DNA from 2 places in the Labrenzia sp. CP4 genome. Region 2 is predicted to be linked to the other one. Evidence: predicted binding sites of a transcription regulator. Region 2 holds the regulator's gene; the other holds the start of a gene.
What was found. The regulator PhoB, encoded in region 2, activates phosphate uptake and scavenging genes when phosphate is short. The targets are predictions, from matches to a motif close to TGTCATNNANCTGTCAT.
Positions count from the first base shown of each region.

Region 1: a site for PhoB is predicted at 970-986, ahead of phnC (phosphonate ABC transporter ATP-binding protein). Genes of this name have one in related genera too.

Region 1 covers NZ_CP011927.1:3,967,539-3,970,954, reverse strand. The annotation lists gene ACP90_RS18245 (DapH/DapD/GlmU-related protein) at 59-685, opposite strand; gene phnC (phosphonate ABC transporter ATP-binding protein) at 1,085-1,918, shown strand; gene phnD (phosphonate ABC transporter substrate-binding protein) at 1,977-2,891, shown strand; gene phnE (phosphonate ABC transporter, permease protein PhnE) at 3,074-3,416, shown strand, end outside.
Region 2 covers NZ_CP011927.1:4,784,827-4,788,242, forward strand. The annotation lists gene ACP90_RS21910 (aspartate aminotransferase family protein) at 1-140, opposite strand, end outside; gene ACP90_RS21915 (GcrA family cell cycle regulator) at 582-1,118, shown strand; gene phoB (phosphate regulon transcriptional regulator PhoB) at 1,444-2,145, opposite strand; gene phoU (phosphate signaling complex protein PhoU) at 2,226-2,921, opposite strand; gene pstB (phosphate ABC transporter ATP-binding protein PstB) at 2,953-3,416, opposite strand, start outside.

The DNA of each region.
Region 1 (3,416 bases), 820 kb from region 2:
TGTGCAGCGGGAAAAGAAGCACGGCTCACCTGAGCAGGTGTCCGCGCCACCTGCGGGATCAGCGATACTTCTCGATGAACGCGTCGATCGACAACTTGCGAAAATCGGGCAGCCGCTGCTTCAGCTCTTCATGGGACCAGTCCCACCAGGAGATATCGATCAGCGCCTGTTCCTGCTGTTCGGTAAAACGCCGTTTGATTTCCCTGGCGGCCACACCGCCAACAACGGTGTAGGGGGCGACATCCTTGGAAACGACTGCCCCGGCTGCAACAATAGCTCCGGTGCCGATCGAGACGCCGGCAAGCACCGTGACATTGTGGCCGATCCACACATCATGGCCAATGGTGACCCAGTCGTCCTTGCGCCACTGGAAGAAATCCGCGTCGTCCTCGCCAAGGTCATAGGCAGCAGCGCGGTAGGTGAAGTGGTGCTGGGAGGCGCGCCAGGTTGCGTGGTTTCCCGGATTGATGCGGACGCGTCGGGCGATGGAACAGAACTTGCCGATGGTCGACCAGACGACATCGCCTTCCTGAACGATATAGGAATAGTCCCCCATGCTGCTTTCGCGCATTTCCGTGCGTGCACCAACCTCGGTCCAGATGCCGAGATCACAATTCAGCACCCTGGCCTCCGGGTGAATGTTCGGGGCTTCGGTCAGGGAAGGCTTCTGGGTCGGGGCGGACATGGATGCTCCAAATAGCGTTGGAAGGAGTGCGGAAACGGTTTGTAGCCGTGTTGCTGGCACCGGTCGTGACGCTTTGATGACACTGGCGTGACTCCCATCACTTTTTTTGCATGCATCCACAGCGGTGAAAACGGCATTTGGCGGGTAGAAGCCTTGTATTTGAGCACTGATTTCCGAGTAAATTTCAGCCAGGCATGTGTGACGCCAAGGGGGCTCGGAAAGCGCTGAGAGCGCTGCGGAATTCCCGCTGGAGATGGTTGTTCTGCCGATGCTTCAGGCCGGGATGTCATTGATTTGTCATAAAATTTTGGGCTCCCCGACAAAGGAATGTCATTTTTCTGTAATGGTCCGGTGGCTCTTGTCGCGCAGCACGACGAACACAACGGACAGGGCTGGCGCGTGATTCAATTTCAGGAAGTCACCAAGACCTTCGGGTCTCGGACCGCGGTCAACAAAGTAAGTTTTAATATCGAAAAACCGCAGATGGTCGGGATCATCGGTCGGTCCGGTGCCGGCAAGTCAACCTTGCTGCGCATGATCAACCGGCTGACCCCTGCCAGCGCCGGACAGATCCTGTTCGATGGCCGGGACATTCTCAGCCTGAAAGGTGGCATGATGCGTCGCTGGCAGCGCGACTGCGCCATGGTGTTCCAGCAGTTCAACCTGGTGCCGCGCCTGGATGTTGTCACCAACGTCATGTTGGGGCGCCTCAACGGTCACGGCACCTTGAAGAGCCTCTTCAACATCTTCAGCCAGGAAGACGTCAATTCGGCGCTTGGTGCGCTCGACAGACTGGGCATTGCCCAGGAAGCCACCAAGCGGGCCGAGGAGCTGTCCGGTGGTCAGCAGCAGCGTGTTGCGATTGCCCGCGCTCTTATGCAGGACCCGCACATGATCCTGGCGGACGAGCCGATTGCCTCGCTCGATCCGATGAATGCCAAGATCGTCATGGATGCGCTGCGTGAAATTCACGAGCGCGACAACAAGATCGTCATCTGCAACCTGCACACGCTCGACACTGCCCGGACCTATTGCGACCGGGTGATTGGCATGCGCGACGGTTTCCTCGTGTTCGACGGGGCGCCGGAAGCGCTGACCACAGCCGTCGCACGCGAAATCTACGGTGCCGATGAGAGCTTTAACGAGGCGGCGACATCCACCGCCATCGATGCCGGCCAGTCCGGTTCCAGAGAATCCGCCGGTGCGATGACCCCGGCGGCAGCAGCGGTCTGATCCGGCTGCGCACCCGCTTAACGTCATCAAAATTGAGAACTCTCGGGGAGTGTCCCAAATGAAACTCGTTGCTAAAGTTGCTGCGCTTGCTGCCGTCAGCATGATCGCTCTGAATGCTTCTGTTGCCGGTGCAGCGGAAATCACGGAATTCCGTATCGGCCTGCTCGGCGGCGAAAATGCTTCCGACCGTCTGCGTGCCAACGAATGCCTGCGCGAAAAGACCGAGGAACTGCTCGGCGTTCCGACAAAGCTGTTTGCTCCGGCAGACTACAACGGCGTTATCGAAGGCCTGCTCGGCGGTAACCTCGACATGGCCTGGCTCGGTGCTTCCGGCTACGCAAAAGTCTTCCTGACCGACCCGGAAGCCGTTGAGCCGGTTCTGGTCAAGGTCAACAACGACGGCAGCTACGGCTACTACTCCATCGGTTTTGCCCGCGTCGACAGCGAGATCAACTCCCTGGAAGACATGAAGGGCAAGACCTTCGGCTTCGGCGATCCGAACTCCACGTCCGGTTACCTGATCCCGTCCATCGAAATCCCGAAACTCGGCTACTCCATGAAGCCGGGTGAGTATTTCTCCGACGTCGTCTTCACCGGCGGTCACGAGCAGACCATCGTTGCCGTATTCAACGGCGACATCGCCGGCGGTGTGACCTGGGCTGATGGTCTCGGCGAATGGGAAGACGGCTACAATTCCGGCGCTCTGCGCAAGGCAACCGATGCGGGTCTGGTCGACATGACCGAGATCAAGGAAATCTGGCGTTCGCCGGTGATCCCGGAAGGCCCGGTTGTCCTGTCCAAGAAGCTGCCGGACGACATCAAGGCAAAGATGACCGAGCTGATGGCCAACCTCGTCAAGGAAGACAAGGAATGTGGTTACGGCGTGATGGCCGGTGAAGCACGCGGCTTCGAACCGATCACCCATGCGGCTTACGAGTCCATCGTCGCTGCCCGTAAGGCAAAGAGCGAGTAATCGGAACTTCCGATCTCCGCGCGGGCCGGTCTCCGGCCCGCGTTTTCTCAAGTATCGGCCAGCGGAATCGACTTTCCGCCAGAAGTGGCTCCACAGGGCGAGGATCGCCAGGTTTCGAAGAGTTGATCCAGCTAAGCCACCCCGCTTCGGATGAAGTGAGCATCAAGTAAAGGTCCCAAACAATGGCTGTTGCCGCACTCGAGCAGGAAATCCTGTCCATGCGCAAACGCCGCCAGCTCTATTCGTTGATAGGGTTGCTGCTGGTCGTAGCGGTTCTGGTCTCCGGTTATTCGAAATCCAATTCGATGAATTCCGGTGGATTTATTCAGGGTCTTTCCAAATTCTTCGACTATCCGGGCGAGATCGTCGTAGAAGCCTTTGAAGCCGGTCCGGCCTTTTTCTCGCTGATGCTGCAGTTCGTTCCGGCCATGCTGGAAACCTTGAACATTGCCGCGGTTGCGACCCTTCTGGGCGGCGCGATGGCGGTGGTGCTGGCCATGGCCTCCACACGCAATGTCGACAGCT
Region 2 (3,416 bases):
TGACCGAGTGCGTTGACCGCGATGCCGGAACCGCAATCGAGGAATCGTCGGCCATCGGTGGTAACCAGCCAGACGCCTTCCCCATGATCGAAAGACAGGTTCGATCTTGCGTAATTTCCGAATAGTGCAGTCGCGGACATAACCTCGTTTGTCTCCTTTAAACGCCCCTGCTGTCCCCTGCGTCGCCCCGACGCCGGGCCGTCACCTTGAAAAGATGCCGAAGGGCCAAAACGCAACGTGCCGCCCCGATGAGGCGGCACGCAGCGGCTTTCTTATACACTGCCGGTACCATGCACTGTCAATGGAAATGGCGCACAAGACATTTCATGTGCCGCGGAGGGCGGATTTCATAAAATTCTCAATGACCTCGCCATAATTGGGGAAAAGTCGTTTCATCCCCAACTGGTTTGGGTCGAGTGGTTGCCTGACAAATTAACGTTATTGTAACCTCTCAGCAATCAGACACGAGATCTCGTGAGGCAAATCACCAAGAGGCACTAGATCTGCCAGCATTAAGCGTGCTTGCGCATGCTTAACACGGGGTTAATGGCCGCAGGACGGTCAAACTAAAGGGTGCGGCAATGAGTTGGACAAACGAACGAGTTGAGCTTCTCAAAAAGCTTTGGGGCGGCGGCTTGAGCGCAAGCCAGATCGCAGGCGAACTGGGTGGTGTTACCCGTAACGCCGTGATCGGCAAGGTGCACCGCCTTGGCCTGTCCGGCCGCGCCAAGTCCACCTCTTCAAGCGCCAAGCCGCGCCGGCCGCGCACCGCAGCTCCTGCAACGGGTGCAGCGCCGAAGAAACCGACGACGTCACATCCGCAGTCGATCGGCGCAACGGCCCTGAAAGCAGACATCTCGCCGGCTCCAGTGGTGGCTGCCAAGCCGCGCGTAGAGCCGATTGCGGAGCTCGTTCCGATCTCGCAGCGGGCTACCATCCTGACGCTGACCGAGCGGACCTGCAAATGGCCGATTGGCGACCCGGCAACCGACGACTTCTACTTCTGCGGCCGCCAGTCCGATGCCGGCGTCCCCTACTGCGCTCATCACTGCAAGATCGCGTATCAGCCGGTCGCCGACCGCCGCCGCGACCGCAAGACGATGGCTCAGGCAGGCTGATAGTCTCGCACCGAAGCAGTTCATGAGAAAGCCCGCCAATTTGGCGGGCTTTTTTGTTTGGGCCTTCCATTGACCAGATGTCCGACCCCGACCAATGACCTCCCACAGCTTAATCACGGCACCGATCCATGCCGTTTCCGCCCCATCAAATCAAACCTTGTTTGACCGCTCCGCCACGACAGGGACCGCAGGATCAGCCCCGACACCGACACAACTGATGGGGTAGTCGCAGAAGAGAACCTTGCTCCGCGAAAGGCACAAAACCGCTGAGAAACAAAAAGCCCGCTTGAAAGCGGGCTCCTTAATTCCATTCTGCAAGTTGCCCTCAGGCGGTGGCAGAGGTGAACTGGTCATTGAAGGCGTATCCGGCACCACGGACGGTACGGATAGGATCCTTCGCCTTGCCCTTGTTCAGAGCCTTGCGCAAGCGACCGACGTGAACATCGACAGTGCGTTCGTCCACGTAGACATCGTGACCCCAGACCCCATCCAGCAGTTGTTCGCGGGAGAAGACACGACCAGGCGATGTCATCAGGAATTCCAGCAGGCGGAATTCCGTCGGCCCCAGGTGTATTTCCTTGGTGTTGCGGCGAACGCGGTGCGTTTCGCGATCCAGTTCGATATCGCCGGATCGCAACATGCTGGACACCACTTCCGGGCTTGCCCGGCGCAGGATGGCGCGCACGCGGGCCATCAATTCCGGTACCGAGAAGGGCTTGACCACGTAGTCGTCGGCACCGGTCGACAGGCCGCGGATGCGCTCTGCTTCCTCACCGCGTGCCGTCAGCATGATGACCGGCAGGCGCTCGGTATCCTCGCGCGCCCGCAGGCGGCGGCACAGTTCAATTCCGGACAGGCCCGGCAGCATCCAGTCGAGCAGCAACAGGTCCGGCAGGCTTTCCCGCAGGCGGATTTCCGCCTCGTCACCCCGGACACAGGACTCGACCGAGTACCCTTCCGCTTCCAAATTGTATCTCAATAGAAGGCTGAGCGGTTCTTCGTCTTCAACGATGAGCACCTTCGGCATACATCTCGCTCCAATTACCGCAACCGGCGCCGAAGCGCCGGCCGTTAAGATCTTCTGCAAATCCGACGATTACCAGCGGGTCAGACCGCGCCTGTTTCGTCGACCTTTGCCCGGTCTTCCGGCAAACGCTCGCCAGTGACCATGTAGTAGACGTTCTCGGCGATATTCGTCGCGTGATCGCCGATGCGCTCGATGTTCTTTGCGCAGAACAAGAGATGGACGCACTGGGTAATGACCCGCGGGTCTTCCATCATGTAGGTCAGGAGTTCGCGAAAGATCGACGTGTAGATCGCGTCGACCTCGGCGTCGGCTTCCTGAACCCGGCGGGCGGCTTCCGCATCCTTCCGGGCGTAGGCATCCAGCACCTGCTTGAGCTGCGAAAGAGCGAGTTCCGTCATGTGCTCCACACCGATCGCAAGCTTCTTCGACTGCAAGTCGCTGTCGATGGCGATGACGCGCTTGGCAACGTTCTTTGCAAGATCGCCAACACGCTCCAGGTCATTGGCAATGCGCGTTGCGGCGGTGATTTCACGCAGGTCCTGCCCCATCGGCTGGCGGCGGACGATCAGCTCGATCAGCTTCACTTCAAGTTCGTTGTAAAGGCTGTCCAGCCGGACATCGCCCTTGATCGTCGCCTTGGCAAGCTCCAGATCCTGCGACACCAGCGCGGACACCGCATCGGCGAAAGCCTTTTCGGCAATACCACCCATTTCGGCAACCTTGCCGGCCATGGCCGTCAGTTCGTCATCGTAAGCCGAGACTGTATGTTCAGACATCCTGTGTCCCCTTCAGAAACCTAAAAAATGCTTAGCCGAAGCGGCCCGTAATATAGTCCTGCGTACGCTTGTCCTTCGGATTGGTAAAGATGTCCTCCGTCAGACCTTCTTCAACCAAAATACCCAGGTGGAAGAACGCGGTACGCTGAGACACACGGGCAGCCTGCTGCATCGAGTGGGTCACGATCACGATGGTGAAGTTTTCCCGCAGTTCGTCGATCAGCTCTTCCACCTTCGCGGTCGCGATGGGGTCGAGCGCCGAGCACGGTTCGTCCATCAGGATCACTTCCGGGCTGACGGCAATCGCGCGGGCAATGCACAGACGCTGCTGCTGACCACCCGACATGCCGGTGCCCGGCTCGTCCAGACGGTTTTTGACTTCTTCCCAAAGCCCGGCCTTCTGCAGGCTGGAGGCAACGATTTCATCAAGCTCGGACTTGTTGCGGGCCAGACCATGGATCCGCGGACCGTAGGCAATGTTGTCGTAGATCGACT